4 regions of the Roseovarius sp. THAF8 genome follow, and region 2 is predicted to be linked to each of the others. Evidence: riboswitches for the same ligand, from Rfam matches in the RefSeq annotation. Region 2 holds a riboswitch; each other region holds the start of a gene.
The links. A riboswitch is a leader RNA that binds a small molecule or an ion and turns the genes downstream of it on or off. The one in region 2 is predicted to bind thiamine pyrophosphate.
Positions count from the first base shown of each region.

Region 1: linked by a shared signal. The riboswitch ahead of thiC (phosphomethylpyrimidine synthase ThiC) and the one ahead of thiB (thiamine ABC transporter substrate binding subunit) in region 2 are both predicted to bind thiamine pyrophosphate.
Region 3: linked by a shared signal. The riboswitch ahead of FIU85_RS19315 (NUDIX hydrolase) and the one ahead of thiB (thiamine ABC transporter substrate binding subunit) in region 2 are both predicted to bind thiamine pyrophosphate.
Region 4: linked by a shared signal. The riboswitch ahead of thiO (glycine oxidase ThiO) and the one ahead of thiB (thiamine ABC transporter substrate binding subunit) in region 2 are both predicted to bind thiamine pyrophosphate.

Region 1 is NZ_CP045410.1:425,700-430,768, forward strand. Features, by position in the region: gene FIU85_RS02120 (cytochrome P450) at 1-148, opposite strand, end outside; gene FIU85_RS02125 (hypothetical protein) at 145-1,353, opposite strand; gene FIU85_RS02130 (cytochrome c biogenesis CcdA family protein) at 1,520-2,272, opposite strand; gene FIU85_RS02135 (sulfurtransferase TusA family protein) at 2,378-2,605, shown strand; gene FIU85_RS02140 (phasin family protein) at 2,803-3,168, shown strand; TPP riboswitch at 3,233-3,354, shown strand; gene thiC (phosphomethylpyrimidine synthase ThiC) at 3,461-5,069, shown strand, end outside.
Region 2 is NZ_CP045410.1:2,514,615-2,519,683, reverse strand. Features, by position in the region: gene FIU85_RS12340 (helix-turn-helix transcriptional regulator) at 1-307, shown strand, start outside; gene FIU85_RS12335 (SRPBCC domain-containing protein) at 311-754, shown strand; gene FIU85_RS12330 (YciI family protein) at 776-1,090, shown strand; TPP riboswitch at 1,330-1,440, shown strand; gene thiB (thiamine ABC transporter substrate binding subunit) at 1,474-2,466, shown strand; gene FIU85_RS12320 (thiamine/thiamine pyrophosphate ABC transporter permease ThiP) at 2,442-3,998, shown strand; gene FIU85_RS12315 (ATP-binding cassette domain-containing protein) at 3,985-4,680, shown strand; gene FIU85_RS22355 (hypothetical protein) at 4,890-5,069, opposite strand, start outside.
Region 3 is NZ_CP045410.1:3,929,335-3,934,403, forward strand. Features, by position in the region: gene FIU85_RS19300 (NAD(P)-dependent oxidoreductase) at 1-525, opposite strand, end outside; gene FIU85_RS19305 (hypothetical protein) at 708-884, shown strand; gene thiD (bifunctional hydroxymethylpyrimidine kinase/phosphomethylpyrimidine kinase) at 881-1,687, opposite strand; gene FIU85_RS19315 (NUDIX hydrolase) at 1,684-2,133, opposite strand; TPP riboswitch at 2,168-2,302, opposite strand; gene FIU85_RS19320 (LysR substrate-binding domain-containing protein) at 2,291-3,202, opposite strand; gene FIU85_RS19325 (LysE family translocator) at 3,362-3,976, shown strand; gene FIU85_RS19330 (biotin--[acetyl-CoA-carboxylase] ligase) at 4,549-5,069, shown strand, end outside.
Region 4 is NZ_CP045410.1:3,630,041-3,635,109, reverse strand. Features, by position in the region: gene FIU85_RS17710 (exopolysaccharide biosynthesis protein) at 1-495, opposite strand, end outside; gene FIU85_RS17705 (peptidoglycan-binding protein) at 725-1,705, opposite strand; TPP riboswitch at 1,928-2,028, shown strand; gene thiO (glycine oxidase ThiO) at 2,125-3,123, shown strand; gene thiS (sulfur carrier protein ThiS) at 3,107-3,304, shown strand; gene FIU85_RS17690 (thiazole synthase) at 3,308-4,081, shown strand; gene FIU85_RS17685 (thiamine phosphate synthase) at 4,078-4,674, shown strand; gene FIU85_RS17680 (HesA/MoeB/ThiF family protein) at 4,671-5,069, shown strand, end outside.

The sequences.
Region 1 (5,069 bases), 2.0 Mb from region 2:
AGCGGAAGAACGGCGTGCGGAATTCGGCCATCCACGCGCGGTAGAGCCGTGCGGGCTGGGCCGAGAGGATGTCGGCCCGGAAGAGCCGCATGTAGCGCCAGAGTGAAACGCGGCCCTCGCGCGCCGGGGGCTTGGGGGGCTGCGTCATGCCGCCATGCTCGTGAAACGGGAGGTGGCGCGGGTGATGCGGCTGGGCGACGGGGCGCGGTCGGCGTAGCGGTGGCCCAAGGTCTGCGGGCCGGCGGTGATCTGGAAATAGTCGTAGTCGCCGGGGCGGTCGAAGGCGCAGAGATACTGGAAATGCAGGCGGAAGAAGCGCCAGCGCAGGGCTTTCCAGCGCTCGGGGCTGAGTGTTTGAGTGAAGGCGGCCGACAGGATCAGGGGCCAGCGCTGGTTTTCGGGGGCGACGCCCGAGACGCAGACGGGATCGCACAGCGCGAAGGCGCAGCCGTCGCCGGGGGCGGTGACGTCGACCCAGGTGAGTTCATCGCGGATCGAAAGGTAATGCAGGTCGGCGCGGAGGCGGTGGGCGTTTTTGAGGAACGAGACCATGGGGACGACCTGCCCCAGCGTGAGGAAAGAGAGTATCGGGCCGTTGTGCGGTACGCGGCCCTGGCGGATCAGGTCGGCGAGGATGGAGACACCCAGATGCGCGCCGGAGGAATGGCCGACCACCAGCACCTCGTCCACGTCCGTGGTGAGCGCCGCGGCGATCTCGTCGGTGAACTGGGCCATCCGCGCCTCCAGCTCGGGCGGGTTGGCGCCCTTGGATTGGGCCGAATAGGCGTAGTCGTGCATGAGGTAGTAGGCGAAGAGCTTGTTGTCGCGGGCCTTGAACCAGTGGAGCACGGGCGGGACCACCGCGAGGCCCGCCCAGGCCGCGTAGGGGTGCAGGAGCGCCAGCAGGCGGCCCAGAGCGTAGGCCAGCGCGAGGGCAATCAGAAGCTGCACGATCAGGAACCCCACCGGGTAGAGCGCGGCGATGACCGGCCCCTTGCGCAGGCGCATCAGGCGGAAGAGCGCGCCCGAGGCGATATAGGTCCAGGCGGTGCGGATGAGTTGCAGGTAGGTGCCGGCGATGCCGCGTTCCATGCTGTCGCGGACGATGTCGGACCAGACCAGCACGTCGAACTCGGTATGGATGTCGTGCCCGTCGATCTGCGCATCGACCTGCCAGCCATAGCGGCCTTCGGATTTGCGGGCGGAAAGGGTGAGGTCATAGCCCGAGAGGCCCGCCTGTTCCGCGCCCTCCTTGCGGTAGAGCTCGCGGTAGCGGCGCGGGTGGATGGGATCGTATCCCGGGATGTAGAACACCCGGCGGCGGGTGACTTGGGCTTGGGTGGGGCTGCTCATGCCAGACCTGTCTTGGCCTCTTCTTTGGGGAGAGGTTAATCGAAGTCTTGGGCAAGAGTAAGGCTGATGTGCGACAGAGAATCCCGGACCCGATCCGGGATCTCATGCCGAGGCGCGGCTGGGCGAGGTCGCGGGACGGGGGCGCAACGGGGGCGGACAGAGGCCCCTAGCCCACCATGGCCAGCGCCGGGAACATCTCGAGCAGCCAGTAGGAGAAGGCGGCGAACCCGCCGGTCAGCATCAGGAGGCCGATGGTCCAGAGCAGGAGCCCCATGATACGCTCGATCTGGTCCATGTGGCGTTTCATCCAGGCCATGAGCCCGGAAAGGCGCGGCAGGAAGGCGGCCACGAGCAGGAACGGGATGCCCAGGCCCGCGGCGTAGACCGCGAGCAGGAGCGTGCCGCGCGTGACCGAGGCCTCGGAGGCGGCGAGCGACAGGATCGCGCCGAGCTGCGGCCCGATGCAGGGGGTCCAGCCGAAGGCGAAGGCGAGGCCGAGGATATAGGCGCCGAAACTGGTGCCGCCCTTGTCGCCCACGTCGAGCCGGGCCTCGCGGTCCATGATGCCGATGCGGAAGATGCCCAGGAAATGCAGGCCGAAGATCATCACGATGAGGCCCGCGGCGGTGTTGAACCAATCCTGGTATTGCAGCAGCTCACGGCCCATGGCCGAGGCGGCGAAGCCCAGCAGAAGAAACACTGTCGACAGGCCCAGCACGAAGAAGAGTGCGGGCAGGATCGCCTTGTTGCGGGACGTTTGCGCGGTTTGCAGGTCGGTGACGGTGACGCCGCTCATGTAGGCGAGGTAAGGCGGCACGATGGGCAGCACGCAGGGGCTGAGAAACGAGAAGACGCCGGCCACCAGCGCGATGGCCATGGCGGGGATCAGGGTGGCGTCTATGAGATCGATTCCGAACATGGACCCCCGTGTATTGCAAAACGAAGGGGGCGTCACGCGACGCGGGGTCACGGGGCGGTCACATCTCGGTGGACAGGCTGTAACGGTTGGATTACCTCCCGAGCCATGAGCGAACCTGAGATCATCGACGCCGTGGGGCTCTTGTGCCCCCTGCCCGTCTTGAAGCTGCGCAAGCGGATGAAGCCGCTGGCGGCAGGCGACGTGATCGTGCTGCGGGCGGATGATCCGGCGGCGGTGATCGACGTGCCGCATTTCTGCGCCGAGGCGGGGCATGAGCTGATCGAGACGGTCGAAGACGGGACGGCCACGCTTTACCGGGTGCGCAAGGGCTGAGCCGCACGGGGGGTGCGACAACGGCGCGGCTCCCAGCGGCCCGGTTGCGCTGTACCTCGGGCCGGCTACGTCATATAATTGTTACAGTTCCGAATGGCGCGAGGCGCATGTTTCGGTGTGGTGTGCCAGTTCGGACGACATTCCCGCAAAGACCGCGCCACCGCGGCCTTTGCCGAAGCTCGGAAGGAGTGGCGCAGATGGCAAAATCGACGAAAAAGACCACCGAAACCCCGGACGCGACCGACCCGGCCCATGCCGGCATGGTCGCCGCGATGGCCGCGTTCAGCCCCGTGGCTACCACGGCGTGGTTCGACATGATGCAGGAAAGCATGCGCTTTGTGACCGAGCGGCTGGAAAAGGACCTGGAGGCGCAGCGCGCGATGCTGGCCTGCAGGACGCCGCAGGAGCTGATGCAGGTGCAGAGCGATTTCATGAAGAAGGCGTTCACGGACTACACCGAAGAGACGCGCCGGATGATGGAGATGATGGGCGTGGCGTTGCGGGTCGATATCAAGGACACCACCCCCACGACCCGGCGCAATTACGACGACGTGCCGGTCTGATCCGAAACCCGCCGCAGCTTTTTCCGAATATCCGTTGAAATCACGGCGACGCTTCGCTAGCCTCCCGCTTACGCAGGGGGGTCCCGCCCAGGGGACTGAGAGGCTGACGAGGGCATATGCCCGGTGACGCGACCCTTTGAACCTGACCCAGTTGACACTGGCGTAGGAAGCTAGGATCGCATCCCCGGCCCGCCCGGGTTGTGGTCCGAAGACGGGGCGCATCGCCCCCGCGTTTCCCCCAAGCCACGACTCATCTGGTGTCTTTTCGAGTAACCGCTTGAGGAGCGCCAAAATGAACGTACCCAATCCCAAGATCACCACGGGCGAGCTGCCCGCATCGCGCAAGATCTATGTGAACGGCACGCAATTCCCCGAGATCCGCGTGCCGATGCGCGAGATTTCCGTGCATCCCACATCGGGCGAAGAGCCCCTGCCCGTCTATGACAGTTCCGGGCCTTACACCGACCCGAACGTGCTGACCGATATCCGCGAGGGGCTGCCGAAGCTGCGCCGCGGCTGGATCACCGCGCGGGGTGACGTGGAGGAATACGAGGGCCGCGTGGTGAAGCCCGAGGACAATGGGTTCGTCGAAGGCGACCGGCTGACGCCGGAATTTCCCAACCTTGCCGCGCCGATGCGGGCCAAGGACGGCAAGGCGGTGACGCAGCTGGCCTATGCGCGGGCGAGCATCGTCACGCCGGAGATGGAGTTCATCGCGATCCGCGAGAACCAGATGCGCGAGACGGTGGCGGAGGCGCGGGACGGCAACGATTGGGGCGCAAATATCCCTGATTACGTGACGCCCGAATTCGTGCGCGACGAGGTGGCGGCGGGCCGGGCGATCATCCCGGCAAACATCAACCACCCCGAGGCTGAGCCGATGATTATCGGGCGCAATTTCCTGGTGAAGATCAACGCCAACATGGGCACCTCCGCCGTCACCTCGTCGATGGAAGAGGAAGTGGACAAGCTGGTCTGGGCGATCCGCTGGGGCGCGGACACGGTGATGGACCTTTCCACGGGCCGCAACATCCACAACACGCGCGAATGGATCATCCGCAACAGCCCCGTGCCGATCGGGACCGTGCCGATCTACCAGGCGCTGGAAAAGGTGAACGGCATTGCCGAGGACCTGACCTGGGAGGTGTTCCGCGACACGCTGATCGAACAGGCGGAACAGGGGGTGGATTACTTTACCATCCACGCGGGCGTGCGCCTGCACATGGTGCCGATGACGGTGGACCGGGTGACGGGGATCGTGTCGCGCGGCGGGTCGATCATGGCCAAGTGGTGCCTGCACCATCACCGCGAGTCGTTCCTTTACGAGCATTTCGAGGAAATCTGCGACATCTGCCGGGCCTATGACGTGAGCTTTTCTTTGGGCGACGGGTTGCGGCCCGGGTCCATCGCGGATGCCAATGACGAAGCGCAGTTCGCCGAATTGGAGACGCTGGGCGAATTGACCAAGATCGCCTGGGCCAAGGATTGCCAGGTGATGATCGAGGGGCCGGGCCACGTGGCCATGCACAAGATCAAGGAGAACATGGACAAGCAGCTGGAATGCTGTCACGAGGCGCCGTTCTATACGCTGGGACCGCTGACCACGGATATCGCGCCAGGGTACGATCATATCACCAGCGGGATCGGGGCGGCGATGATCGGCTGGTTCGGCTGCGCGATGCTGTGCTACGTGACGCCGAAGGAGCATCTGGGCCTGCCCGACCGGGACGACGTGAAGACCGGCGTGATTACCTACAAGATCGCGGCCCATGCGGCGGACCTCGCCAAGGGGCTGCCGGGGGCGCAGCGGCGCGACGATGCGCTGTCACGGGCCCGGTTCGAGTTCCGCTGGGAGGACCAGTTCAACCTGTCGCTGGACCCCGAGACGGCGCGCGAGTTCC
Region 2 (5,069 bases):
CACCTTCGCGGCCCTCTCCGACCCGACCCGTCTTGCCGTGGTCGAGCGCCTGATGGCCGAGGGCGAACTGCCCGCCGGTCGTCTCGTCGAACAGGCCCATATCAGCGCCCCGGCCATGTCCCGCCACCTCAAGGTGCTGCGGCAGGCGGGGCTCGTCGAGCAGCGCATCCAGGGCACCAGCCGGCTCTATTCCGTCCGCCCCGAAGCGCTGAATTCCATCGCCGACTGGACGCTCGATCACCGCGCCTTCTGGCAGGCGTCGATGGACCGCCTCGCCACCCACCTCGCCCTCGAAGAGCGGGACTGACGGATGGCCGACGTCCGCATCACCCGCGACTTCCCCGTCACGCCCGAACGCCTGTTCCGCGCCATCACCGCACGGGCCGAAGTGCTGGAATGGTGGGGCCATGACGGTATGAGCCTGCCCGACACGGCTCTCGATTTCACCCGCGAAGGCCCCTGGCACTCCGAGATGCTGGATTCCGACGGCAACCGCTACCGCATGTCGGGCAACGTCACGCATGTCGACCCGCCGCACAGCGTCGGCTTCACCTGGACATGGCACCTGCCCGAGGGCATGCGCGCCCCCGAAAGCCACGTCACCTTCACCGTCACGCCCACGCGGGACGGCGCCCGGCTGACCATCGACCACCGCGACCTGCCCGACGACGACCGCGCCGCGCGCCACGAAACCGGCTGGACAAGCGGCCCGCTGGTCCGCCTCGCCCGCCACCTGCAAAGCCAACCCCACTGACCCCTGAAAGGAGACCGACACATGCCCAAGTACATCCTCGCCTATCACGGCGGCGGCCGGCCCGAGACCGAAGAAGAGGGGCTCAAGGCGATGACCGCCTGGGAAAGCTGGCTCGGCGGCCTCGGCGGCAAGCTCATCGACCCCGGCAACCCCGTCGGCATGTCCAAAACCGTCAGCATCGACGGCATCGCCGACAATGGCGGGTCCAATCCCCTCTCGGGCTATTCCATCGTCGAGGCCGCGGATGACGCCGAGGCCTGCGAGATCGCCCGCGGCTGCCCGATCCTCGATGGCGGCAAGGGCAGCGTCGAGGTCGCCCCGATCGTCGAAATGTAACCCACGCGTCCCGGGCTCGACCCGGGACCTCACCGGCCGTTTCGGGCCGTCAGCCCGCTCTCGACCGCCACAACGCCGCGCGGTGCGTCAACCCGGTGCCCCGGCGAAAATCGCACCGTCGCGATACCACCCGGATACCGACACGGGTACCGACATGCCGTTTTCGGCGATTCCCAACGCCTTAACCTTCCGATTCGCCGATTCACCTTGTCCCGACCCCGGCTTGCCCCTAGGTTCCTGTTGAAACCTCGGGGTGTCGCCCGGCCCGGCCCGGCGACTGAGATGCAGATCGCGAACCCGTTGAACCTGAACCGGCTGAAACCGGCGGAGGGAAGGTCATGCAGCCGCATCGCGCCGCACCCTCCACCGGAACGGAGGATGCCATGAAACACCTTGTTTTGACTGCGGGATTCCTGACTGCCGCCACGTCCGCCGTGGCGCAGGAGTCAGGCCAGACGCCCGAACTGACCGTTTACACCTATGACAGCTTCGTCGCCGAATGGGGCCCCGGCCCGCAGATCGAAAAGGCGTTCGAGGCCACCTGCAACTGCGACCTCAATCTCGTCGGCGTCGAGGACGGCGCCGCCCTGCTGGCCCGCGTCCGGCTCGAGGGAGAAAATACCGACGCCGACATCGTCCTGGGCCTCGACACCAACCTGACCGCCGCCGCCAAGGACACCGGCCTCTTCGCCCAGCATGGCATGACCCCCGACCTCGACCTGCCCATCACCTGGGACGACCCTGTCTTCCTGCCCTACGACTGGGGCTATTTCGCATTCGTGCACGACACCGACATGGACGCACCCAGCAATTTCAGGGCCCTGGCCGACAGCGACACCTCTATCGTCATCCAGGATCCCCGTTCCTCGACCCCCGGCCTCGGCCTGCTGATGTGGGTCAAGACCGCCTATGGCGACGAGGCCCCGGCGATCTGGGAGGGGCTCTCGGACAACATCGTCACCGTCACCAAGGGCTGGACCGAAGCCTACGGCCTCTTCCTCGAAGGCGAGGCCGACATGGTGCTGTCCTACACCACCTCGCCCGCCTATCACCTGATCGCCGAAGAGGACGACACCAAGACCGCCGCCACCTTCGACGAAGGCCATTACATGCAGGTCGAGGTGGCCGGCAAACTGGCCTCCACCGATCAGCCGGAGCTGGCCAACCAGTTCCTCGCGTTCATGCTGACCCAGGACTTCCAGTCGGTCATTCCGACGACCAACTGGATGTACCCCGCCGTGCAACTTGACGACGGCCTGCCCGACGGGTTCGAGACACTCGTGCAACCGGAAAAATCCCTGCTTCTCAGCGCCGAAGAGGCCGCCGCCGCCCGCGATGCCGCGCTCGACGAATGGCTGAACGCGCTCAGCCGCTAAGCGCCAGACCGGGATGGAGCGCCGCCGCCCTCGTGGCGGTGCTCATCTTCGGCGCGCTCCTGGCCGTGGCCCTGCGCGCCGAAACCGGGCGCGGCTTCACCGCCGCCGACTGGGCCGCCCTGCGCTTCACGCTGGTGCAGGCGACGCTCTCGGCGCTTTTCTCGGTGCTGCTGGCCGTCCCCGTCGCGCGCGCCCTCGCCCGCCGCCGGTTCCGGGGCCGCAGCCTGCTGATCGCGCTGCTGGGCGCCCCGTTCATCCTGCCCGTGATCGTCGCCGTGCTGGGCCTGATCGAGGTCTTCGGCCGCGGCGGCTGGGTCAGTGCGGCCCTGGGCACGCTCGGCCTGCCCCCGGTGCAGATCTACGGGCTGCACGGCGTCGTCCTCGCGCATGTGTTCTTCAACCTGCCCCTGGCCACCCGCCTTGTCCTGCAAGGCTGGCAGGAAATCCCCGCCGAACGCTTCCGCCTTGCCGCGCTTCTGGGCATCGACGGCTGGTCGATGTTCCGGGTGATCGAACTGCCGATGCTCCTGCGCCTGATCCCCGGCGCCTTCACCGTGATCTTCGCCATCTGCCTCACCAGCTTTGCCGTCGCCCTCACCCTCGGCGGCGGGCCGCGGGCGACCACGATAGAACTCGCCATTTACCAAGCGTTCAGGTTTGACTTCGATCTTGGGCGGGCCGCGCTCTTGTCCGCCGTGCAGCTTGGCCTGACGGTTTTCGCCGGTGGCATCGCCCTCTGGCTGGCGCGCGGCGAAGGGTTCGGCTCGGGCTTCGATCGCGGTTTGCGCCGGTTCGACGGAAAAACGACCACCGCACGGTGGGTTGACGCGCTGTTCATATGTGTGGCGGCAGTCTTCCTGCTCGTGCCGCTCATGGCCATCGCGCTGTCGGGCCTGCCCGGCTTTGCCGACATGCCGGGCCAGGTCTGGACCGCCGCGCTCACCTCGCTTGGCGTCGCGATGCTCAGCACGGCCCTGCTGCTCTGCATGGCGCTGCCCATGGCCACCGCCATCGCAACCGGACGGGGTCGTATGGTGGAAATCGCAGGCCTCCTGGGCCTCGCCGCGTCGCCGCTGGTGATCGGCACCGGGCTCTTCATCGCGATCCGGCCCTACGCCAATCCGCAGGCCTTCGCCCTGCCCGTCACCGCGCTGGTCAACGCCATCACCGTGCTGCCCTTCGCCTTGCGCATTCTCGTGCCCCGCGCCCGCGACATCGTGGCGCGCCAAGGCCGCCTCGGCCTCTCGCTCGGCATGGCCGGGCTGCCCTTCCTGCGCCATGTCCTGCTGCCCCGCCTGCGCCCGCAGATCGGCTTTGCCGCCGGACTGGCCGCCGCCCTCTCGATGGGCGATCTCGGCGTCATCACGCTCTTTGCCGATCCCGACGTGGCCACCCTGCCCTTGCAGATCTACCGCCTCATGGGCTCCTACCAGATGGAGGCCGCAGCCGCCGCCTCCTTCCTGCTGCTGATCCTGTCCTTCGGGGTCTTCTGGCTGCTCGACCGTGGGGGGCACCGCCATGCTGAAACTTGACGCCACCACCATCCGCAACGGCGGCTTCACGCTGGCCGCCGACCTGACCGTGCCGGAACGCGCGACCGTCGCCGTCATCGGCCCCTCGGGCGCCGGCAAGTCCACCCTGCTCGAAGGCATCGCGGGATTCCTGCCCTTGGCAGAGGGGCACATGACCTGGCACGGCGTCGACATCACCAATCAAGCCCCCGGAGCCCGCCCCGTCGCCATGCTGTTTCAGGAGGACAACCTTTTCCCGCACCTGACACTGGCGCAGAACGTCGGCCTTGGCCTCTCACCCAACCTGCGCCTGCCGCCCGCCGACAGGAGCCGCGTGACCCAGGCTCTGGACCGCGTCGGCCTGGCGGACATGGACGCCCGCAAACCCGGCGAACTGTCGGGCGGCCAGCGCAGCCGCGCGGCCCTCGCCCGCGTCATGCTGCAGGACAAGCCGTTGCTCCTGCTGGATGAACCCTTCGCCGCGCTTGGCCCGGCGCTGCGGATGGAGATGCTCGACCTCGTCGCAGAGATCGCCCGCGAAACCGGCGCGACCTTCCTGATGATCTCCCACGCGCCAGAGGACGCCCGGCGCATCACCGAACAGGCCATCCTCGTCGCCGACGGCACCGCGCATGCCCCGCGACCGACCGCCGACCTGCTCGACGATCCGCCGCCGGTCCTGCGCGACTATCTCGGCGCGTAGACCTTCATTTCAAAAGGAAAAAGCGGCACGGACCGACCCCTGACGGGGCCTGAGGATCAAGAGGACGGACACCTATGCACTCATCTGGGGAATGTGCCCGCCTTCCGGCCCGTGCCGCGGCCCGGGCGTTTCATGAAACACCACGGGCGTAAGAATGGGGCGTGCGCTCAGGATGGGGGGAAAGGCGCACGCCCCGGCCGGGTGACGGCCTAGGCGGGAAGGATGCCCGCCTCTTGTCCTGCCGCGACTTCGGCTTCGCTCAGCATGCCATCGGCATCAGAGTCCAGTTGCTCGAAAGTGCCGGCCGGCGCATCGGGCATCGCGGCCTGGAATTCTTCCATCGAGACCATGCCGTCGCCGTCGGTATCCGCTTCCAAGGCAAAGGCCAG
Region 3 (5,069 bases), 1.4 Mb from region 2:
AAGTTTCATTTGCAGGGCGCCGGGTACGGTGCCGCAGTCGAAGAGCTGTTTGCAGATCGGCGAGAGCATGGGGCGCAGGCGTTCGACCTCCTCGGGAGGTCCGGCCAGCATGCCGACGAGTTGACCTGCCTCCGCCGGCTTTCGAGAACCAGAGACCGGCGCCTCGACAAAGCGGCCGTCGGCGGCGGCGATATCCTGTGACAAGCCCTGGGAGTATTTCGCGGAGGTCGTGCCCATCGACACGATGCAATGCCCGGCGACACGATGCGTGAAAGCCTCGGTGTCGCGGCCCAGAACGGCATCGGTCGCGGCCTCGTTTTCCAGCATCAGAAGCACCGTGGTGCATTGGGCGAAGAGGTCGTCCACATCGGCTGCCACCTTGGCCCCGGCCTCTCTCAACGGGGCGGTTCGTTCCGCCGTCCGGTTCCAGACCATCAGGGACTGTCCGGCGCGGCGCAGGTTCAGCGCCATAGGTTCGCCCATGGTGCCCAAGCCGATGAAGCCGATTTGTTCTCCTGATGCCATGACTGTCTCCCGTTTCCGCGGGACCCAAGCTAGCCGAGCTCAATCATTCTGAATAACGAAATGAATGAAACCGTGGGTTTCAATATTCGGATATGTGAGTTTGCTGCAGAGGTTGAAGACTCTGCATTTCACCAGCAGCCTGCCGCCTCTCACCCGGGGGCTCTGCGCCGGGGGCGATGGTGGTGCGCTTCCGCGACAGGGCGGCAGACACCGCCCGGATGATCGAGACGGCGCGCGCGCTGAAATCCGCGCTGGCCTTCAGCCCAGGCGCGCGGGGCGTCGCCGTGGTTTCGGCCATCTGCGGACAGCTGGACCCAGAGGCCGCCGCCTGCCGCTCAGGAACAGGATCGACACCCTAGGCGCCTGACGCCCAGAGCGCATGGAAGTGATGCACCGGCCCGTGACCGTGGCCCACGTTCAGCGTGTCGCTTTGGGCAAGCGCGGCGTGCAGATAGGCCTTGGCGCGGGCCACTGCCTCGGGCATGTCGTGATGCGGCAGAAGCGCGGCGATGGCCGAGGAGAGGGTGCAGCCGGTGCCATGATCGTTGGTCGTTGTGATGCGCAGGGCCTTCAGTGCCCGGGTGCCCTCGGGTCCGGCCAGCAGGTCGGTGCTGTGCTCGCCCTTCAGATGCCCGCCCTTGAGCAGCACGTAATCGGAGCCAAGTGCCATGAGCTCGGGCAGGGCGGCTTGCATCGTCTCGGCGGTCCAGTCGTCTTCGCGGCCCAGTAACACGGCGGCTTCGGGCAGATTCGGGGTGATGACGCGGGCCAGCGGCACGAGCGCCTCGCGCACGGCCGAGACCGCTTCAGGGTCGAGCAGGGCATGGCCGCTCTTCGCGACCATCACCGGATCGAGCACGATGTTGTCTGCCCCGTGATGGCTCAGCCTGTCGGCCACCGCCTCGGCAATCCCGGCATTTGCGATCATCCCGATCTTCACCGCGTCGACGCGCACGTCGTCCAGTACCGCGTCGATCTGGGCGGCGACGAAATCGGGGTCCAGCGCCTGGAAGCAGCGAACACCTTGTGTGTTCTGCGCGACCACCGCGGTGATGGCGGAACAGGCATAGGCGCCAAGCGCGGACATGGCCTTGATATCGGCCTGGATGCCTGCGCCGCCTGAGGGGTCGGTGCCCGCGATGGTCAGGACATTGGCAATCATGACGGCACCTCTGACATCAAGGCGGCGGCCTCATGCGCGACCTCGGCCACATCGAGGCTCAGGGCGAGGCTGGTTCCCTTGAGGGCTTTAAGATCTACCCAACGCGCCTCCAGCGCGTCGTCCCCTGCAACCGGCTCTCCCGCCGTCCATCGGAACAGCACGGCGATCAGGATGAAATGCCGGCGCAGGGTGCCGGCGGGGCCGAGGTCAAACGCGTCAACTGCGGTGAACACGCGGAGCGGCTCGGCGGAAACGCCGGTTTCCTCCGACAGTTCTCTGGTTGCGGCCTCGAACAGCGTTTCGCCGTGGTCGATCTTTCCGCCCGGAAATCCCCATCGTCCCGCGTCGGGCGGATTTGCGCGGCGAACAAGAAGGACCTGGTTGTCGCGTATGACGGCGGCGATGGTCGCCGAAATCGGGCGGGGGACTGTCGATGGAGATGGCAAGGCGGCCTCGTCATGCTGAGGCCGGCAAGGGCAAGAGAGCGCTGCGATCCTGTCCCTTCGCCGGCATGATCCGGATCAGGTTCAAAGGGTCACCGCGCTGCCCAACGATCCTGCGACCGAAGCGCCAGCGATATCTCAGCCCCTTGTCGGGACACCCCTAGGTGGTTCCGAGCCTATCAGGATGGTGCACGAAATCAACGCCTCCCGCGCTGTAAATTGCCGGGTCCAGATGCCTGAGGGTCTCTTCCCGCAGCACTTGCGCAAGTCTTTCGGCAAAACGCGACAGGTTTGGCGCCCGCAACAGGCGCACCTCGATATTCGGCAACTCCGGCAGGCCAAGCTCCGAGCCGAGACAGGCGATATCCTCCGGCCTGCCGTGATCCGTGCGCACGGCTATGCCCAGACCACTGCGCAGGCCGGCCCAGACGGCGGGCAGGCTGGGCGTGGTGAGCGCGGCGCGCCAGCGCGTCCGGCTGTGGTCAAGCGTGGCAAGCGTGGCCTGCCGAAACAGGCAGGGGTGGTTGAACATGATGAGGGGGAGGGGGGCGGCAACGGCGACCTCCGGCAGATCGCGATGCGCCAGCCAGTGCATGGGGCATTCGCACAGGGTTTCGCCTTCGGTCGGGCTGCCGGGCCGGAAAAAGGCGATCGCGGCGTCGATGCGCCCGGCACGGACCTCTTCGGCGAGCCTGTGGTTTTCCCCGGCCTGCACGTCGACATGCACGTTTTCCACGTCCTGTCCGAACCTGCCGAGTGTCGCAGGCATCACGTCATCGAAGAAATCCTGCGGCAGGCCGAGTCGCACGGAGGCCTTGCCTGCCGCCGCGCCGACCGAGAGCGCGGCTTCGTCGTTCAGCGCGACGATACGCCGGGCATAGGCGATGAAAGCCTCGCCCGCTTCGGTCGGCACGAGGCCGCGTCCCTTGCGAACGAACAGAGTTGTGCCCGCCTGCTGTTCCAGCTTCTTGAGGTGCATGCTGACGGCGGATTGCGAGCGGCCGAGTTGCACGGCAGCGCGCGCGAAGCTTCCCAGATCCGAGCCAACGACGACCGTACGGAGCGCGTCCATGTCAAAGCTTGGCATTGGTTCCGATTCTCGAATTATAGGGTTTCGATCTATTTGATTTTCTTAAGTCATAGCCTTGGATACCCTACCGTTCAAGAGGATGCTCTCCGGCAGGACGCGATTTTGCGGCAGTCGAAGGAGAGCTTAAGGGCCAGAACCAAGATGATCGGAAATACCCTGATACTCATCGCGGCCGCCCTGCCGCTCATGGGCAGCCCGGGGCCGGCCACGATCAGCTTGGCGAGTCTGGGCGCTGCATTCGGGTTTTGGAACGCCCTGCCGTATCTCATGGGCATAATACTTGGAACCATCGTGGTGCTGGCGATCATCGCGACCGGCGTGACCGGGGTCATGTCTTCCGAGGCCTGGTTGCTGGTGGTCCTCCGCATTGCTGCGGTGGCCTATATTCTTTACCTGGCGTGGAAGATCGCGACGGCGCCTGTCGGGCAAGCGCCAACTGGCGCCGGTGGTCGTTCGGGCGTAGTCATAGGGTCGTTTCTACCGGGCCTCGGCCTTGCCGTGGCCAACCCCAAAGCCTACGCGGCGATCGGCGCCGTGTACGCCGGATACTCGATCACGCCCGAGCACCTCTTGCTTGACACGTTCTTGAAGTTCATCGCGTTGGCCTTCATGGCCGCGGTCGTGAATACTGCCTGGCTCGTATTCGGGAGCACATTCTCCCGCTTCCTGGAAGATCCGAGCGTGGGACGTGCAATCAATATCGTATTCGCTATCATGCTTGTTCTGTCGGTCGGCGTTGCGTTCCTCCTCGGTTGAACCTGCAGCGCTCGAGTTGGAGTTACAGCAATCCACGATCAGTCGCGCCGTTCGAGAACTGGAAGGTTCTCTTGTTGCACCCTCTTGGTCTAACCGCGCCTGTGGATCAGGTCATCCAGTTCGCTTCCAATGCAATGCGCCCGAGGCGACCGTCAGTAATATTCGATTGTTGGCGATTTCATTGGCGCTGCTCGATCGGGTCTACCTCCCTCAGTACTGTTGACGTGCGAGTTCGGCTTGCATTCTTGCTTCGGCGAGACTGATGCTTGTATACGACCCAAGACCCATCTCGCGTTGGCGTCCCCAGAACTAAAAGCGAAAGATCCAAAGGGACCCGCCGTCAGGCGGTTGTAAAGCCACAGGCACAGCCCGTCGCAAAGCCCGCCTGATTTGATTTTGCCATGATGATATCCTCCGTTTTATATACGTTCTAACGTGGGACTTCCCGGGTCATAAGGGGACCTGCGGAAACACTAAATTATTACGATGAAAGGAAAATCTATTCCAATGACACGCGGTGGGAACGTATGGCGCAACAAGGATGCCTCTCCGGCGGGAGTATTTTTCGAACGATGAAAGAGCCGTGGCCAGAAGGATACGGGCGGCGGGTGCTGGACGAGGTGGACAGCACCAATGCCGAGGCGGCGCGGATTGCGCCCAACCTGCAAGGGCCGGAGTGGATATTGGCCCGCCACCAGACGGCGGCGCGGGGGCGGCGCGGGCGGCCCTGGGCCAACCCGGAGGGCAACTTCGCGGCGACGCTGGTGATGCGGCCCACAGAAAGCGCCGACCAGGTGGCCCTGCGGTCCTTCGTGGCGTCGCTGGCGCTGTACGACGCCTTTGTCGCGGCGACGGGACGGCCCCTGGGCTTTGCGCTGAAATGGCCCAATGACGTGCTGCTGAATGGCGGCAAGCTGGCCGGGATCCTCTTGGAAAGCGCGGGCGCGGGAAGCAGCCTCAGCCATTTTGCCATCGGGATCGGGGTGAACCTGAAGAGCGCGCCCGAGGCGGGCGCGGTCGAGCCGGGCGCGGTGCGGCCCGTGTCGCTGTTGTCGGAGACCGGGGCGAAGATCGACCCCGAGGAGTTCCTCGA
Region 4 (5,069 bases), 1.1 Mb from region 2:
GCAGACACCTGTGGCCGCGACGGACCCCGAGAACGGAATGAACTCCAAAAACGGCATGGCCAGCCCGGTCATCAGGCAGATCAACTGCGGCACCCAGGTCATCGGGCGATGGAAAAGGAAGGACAGGCGCTGTCCGGTATGGCGCTCTATCCATTGCATGATCGGCAGGATCTGCCGCATCGCGTGGTCCAGCTTGGCACCGTCAATCGTCTTTTTCTTCAACTTTTCGGGCAAATAGAACTTTTTCAGGCCCAAGATCATCTCGGCGGAAAAAAGCGCGATCAGCAACCCGCACACCATCGACACGCCGGGAATGCCCGACAGCGGTGTGGCTGCGATCAGGGCCGGCACAAAGATCAGTGGCAGAATGCCCGCCTGCCCCGCGGCACCGACAATTTCGTCCACGGTAACCTCGGGTCGATCGGCCAGCGACCTGATCCTTGAGATCACATCCGTCAGCGGATGCGCCGTAGGAGCTTCGGCCTCGTGGCTCATGGCATCACGCCCTGCGGTCCGTGAACACGCGAACGCGCACAACCACACGCCGGCACCCATGCGCCGTGCCCGCGCGGTTCACTCGTCCTGCTAGAAAACTGTCCCAGACCCATTGCCCGACTTTCCGTTCCGACGAAGGAACGCCGCAACTGCGCTCAAGTTCCCGGCATACCTGAATAATTGCCGATCGCATGAACCCCGCGCAAAGCCGAGCCTGCAGGCCGGCGCGTCAGCGCCAGACGAACCTGCAGTCGTAGAGCACGCCGAACACACCGCGCTTGCATACGCGAACCCTCTCGGCCTTGCGCTTTGGCTTGGGCTTGGGCTCGGTCCGCTGAAACGCTTCGTATTCGGCCTGGCTTTCTTCCCGCAGCGCGGCCAGCTGCACGTCGTTGAAATAGCCGCTGACGGGAAAGCCGCGCGCCTCCTGCCACGTGGAAATCGCGGTGCGCGTATTCGGCCCGAACACCCCGTCCGCGCCGCCCGGATCGTACTCGACCAAGCGCAGGCGATTCTGGATCTCGCGCCGCTCGTCGCGCGACAGATCCAGTGCGGCCTCAATATCCTCGCTGGCCGACGCCGTCTGATCCACGCGCGCCGTGCCAAGCACGGGCGGCGTCTCGGGCCAACCTGCCGTGTCGAGAACGGCAATCGACGTGACCGCGGCCGGAGTGAATGTCGCCGCGTACGTGGTCTCAACCCCGCTGACGGAATAGGGCGCGCACTCCTCCAGCGCGACAACGGCATCCAGATACAGCCGCCGCTGGACAGCCGATTGCGACTCCGCGCCGACATGTTCGGGGATCCCCAGCAGCAGCCCGGCGCTGTCCAGCACGAACTGCAACCGCACCTCTTCGTCGCTGGCCGCATCGGACGTACCGGCATAGCAGGCCGCCACCTGCTCCACCAGGGACGACGTCGCGGCGGCCGTCTCCGTCTCGGCCGCGCCCGTCGTTCCGGGATCCTCCGCCGCGGCGGGTTCCGTCACCGCAGGCGCATCGCGGTCTGTCTCCGCGCCCATGACGTCGATCCCGGCACCCTCTTGCGACTCCCGGGGTGGGTCCAGCGGGCTGACAGTGGTTGCAGGCGGTTCCGGCAACGGCTCGGCCGTTTCCGTCTGCGCCAACACAGCACCGCCGCCCAGCACCACTACGAAGGCCGAGGCGACATAACCCTTCCAAGGCAGAAACGAGGTACGCGATCCGAACAAAGGAAATCCCTTCCATTACGTCTGGAAAAGAATAACGCCTGCCGCCGCCGAAAGGTCAAGCCGGACGGCAAAATTCGGCCACTGGGCCAGCCCAATGCGCAGCATGTTGCGGAACCCGGCGCCGCAATCGTCTGGTTTCGCATGTTGCAGATTGAAGCAACGTCACGTATCCATGACGCACGAAGCTGCACCGGGGCGCATCGTTCCGGTCCGCAAGTCACATATCATCCGTCGGGGGGCCGCAAAGGGCTGAGAGGTGCACGCACCGACCCGTCGAACCTGATCCGGGCAATACCGGCGTAGGGAACGGGTAGAACGTGCACCGACAGCACTTACCTCTTTTCCGCGTTGGCACGCCCCAAGCAAAGAGGCGCGTCAATGATCCTCAATCCATCCAAGTGCCGGTCAGACGCATCGGCATGACATCCGTGGTCATCATAGGCGCCGGCGTTGCCGGTCTTTGTGTCGCCCGCACCCTGCTGGACCGGGGAGCGAAAGTGACCCTTGTCGATCGTCACGCCGCGCCGGGTCCGCATGCCTGCTCCTGGTGGGCCGGCGGGATGCTGGCGCCCCATTGCGAAGGCGAAAGCGCCGAAGAGGCGGTGGTGCGGCTGGGCTGCGAGGCCGCCGACTGGTGGGAGGCACAGACCGGCGCCGTTGTCCGGCGGCGCGGCTCTCTTGTCGTGTCGCCCGGGCGCGACAAGGCCGATCTCGCCCGCTTTGCACGCCTGACGAGCGGCCACCGCGCCGTCACCGGCCCCGAGATCTCGCAGCTCGAGCCCGACCTCGGCGCCCGTTTCACGCGGGGCCTCTTTTTCGACACAGAGGCGCATCTTTCGCCCCGCGCCGCCCTCGCCGCGCTGCGCGACAGCCTCGCCGCCGATGGCGCGAAGCTCATTCAGGAAGAGGCCGACCCCGAAGCCCATGCGCGGAAGGGTCTGACCATCGACTGCCGCGGCTTTGCGGCGCGCGACCGGCTTGCCGATCTGCGCGGCGTCAAGGGCGAGATGATGATCCTCTCGTGCCCGGACGTGTCGCTCACCCGCCCCGTCCGCGTGCTGCACCCCCGCGTGCCGATCTACGTGGTGCCCCGGGGTGACGGCCTTTACATGTTGGGGGCCACGATGGTCGAAGGCCAGGCGGGCCGGCACGTCACCGCCCGTGCGATGCTGGAACTGCTGGGCACGGCCTATGCGCTCAACCCCGCCTTCGGCGAGGCCGAGGTGGTCGAGATCGGCGTCGACAGCCGCCCCGCCTTTCCCGACAACCTGCCCCGCATCCGCCGCGACGGGAACCTGATCCGGGCCAACGGACTCTACAGGCACGGCTTCCTTCTGGCGCCGGCCCTCGCGCGCATGGTCGCGGACCTGATCCTTCACGACAAGACACCGGAGGTTTCCGATGAGATTGCAGCTTAACGGCACGCCAGTGCACGCCGAGGCCGCCACCCTGGCCGACCTGCTGGACGCCCACGGCTATGGCGACGCCAAGGTGGCGACAGCGGTGAACGGCACGTTCGTGCCCGCATCCCTGCGCGGCGATCACGCTCTGGCGGACGGCGACAGCATCGAGGTTCTGGCCCCGATGCAGGGCGGCTGAGCGATGCGAGATTTCTACGGCACCACGCTGGCCAACGGCTTCATGCTCGGCACCGCGCAATACCCTTCGCCCGCCATCCTGGCCGAGGCGTTCCGGCGCAGCGGCGCCAGCGTCGCCACCGTATCGCTGCGCCGCGAAAGCGGGCAGGACCGCGCCGGACAGGATTTCTGGAACCTGATCCGCGGCCTGGGCGTGCATATCCTGCCCAACACTGCCGGATGCCACAGCGTGAAAGAGGCCGTGACCACCGCCCACATGGCGCGCGAGGTCTTCGACACGCCCTGGATCAAGATCGAGGTCATCGGCGAGGAAGACACACTGCAACCCGATGTCTTCGGCTTGGTCGAGGCCGCCCGCATCCTGACCGAGGACGGGTTTCAGGTCTTTCCCTACACCACCGAGGATCTCGTCGTTGCCGACCGTCTGCTCAACGCGGGCTGCGAGGTTCTGATGCCCTGGGGCGCCCCCATCGGATCGGGGCTGGGCCTGAACAACATCTTCGGCCTGCGCGCGCTCCGGGCGCATTTCCCGGACGTGCCGCTGGTGATCGACGCCGGGCTGGGTCTGCCCTCGCAAGCCACGGCGGCGATGGAACTGGGCTACGACGCGATCCTTCTCAACACCGCCGTGGCCAAGGCGGGCGATCCGGCGGCCATGGCCGAAGCCTTCTCCCTCGCCCTCAGGGCCGGAAAACTGGCGCAGTCCGCCGAGCCGATGGAGCCGCGCGACATGGCCGCCCCCTCCACCCCGGTTCTTGGCAAGGCGTTTCTTGAATGAGACTGGACCGCTTCTACCCCATCTTCGACAGCGCCGACTGGATCGAGCGGCTGGTCCCGCTGGGCATCAAGCTGGTGCAACTGCGCGTCAAGGATGCCGCGCCCGATACGCTGCGCGACCATGTGCTGCGGTCCAGGGCCGTGTGCGCGCGCCACGGCTGCACCCTTGTCGTAAACGACCACTGGCAAGAGGCGATCGACACCGGCTGCAGCTACATCCACCTTGGCCAGGAAGACCTTGATACAGCTGACATATCCGCCATCCGCGATGCCGGCCTGCGCCTCGGCATAAGCACCCATGACAGGGCCGAACTCAAACGCGCCCTTGCGCTCGATCCCGACTACATCGCCTTGGGTCCGATCTATCCCACCATCCTGAAAAAGATGAAATGGCACGAACAGGGCCTCGACCGTCTGACCCAGTGGCGCGGCCTGATCGGCGACCTGCCCCTGATCGCCATCGGCGGCCTTTCGGTGGAACGCGCGCCCGGCGCCTTCGAGGCAGGCGCAGACGTGGTGGCCGCGGTCACCGACATCACGCTCAACGACGCCCCCGAAACCCGGGTGCGCGCCTGGCTGGCGGCGACGCGATGACCCGCTATGCCCGCCAGACCTGCCTGCCCGGCATGGGCGAGGCCGGACAGGCCGCGCTGAAGGCGGCGCATGTGCTTGTGGTCGGGGCTGGCGGATTGGGCGCCCCGGCGCTGCAATACCTGGTGGGCGCGGGGATCGGACGGCTGACCCTGGTGGATGGCGACACGGTTTCCCTGGGCAACCTGCACCGCCAGACACTCTTTCGCGAAGACGACATCGGCAGGCCCAAGGTCGAGGCCGCGCATGACACGTTGCGCCGCCTCAATACCGACTGCCGCATTGCCCCCCTTGCCCGCCCGCTCGATCCCGCCAATGCGCCCGACCTCGTGGCGCAGGCCAGCCTGGTGCTCGATTGCGCCGACAGTTTCGCGGTCAGCTACATCCTCTCCGACACG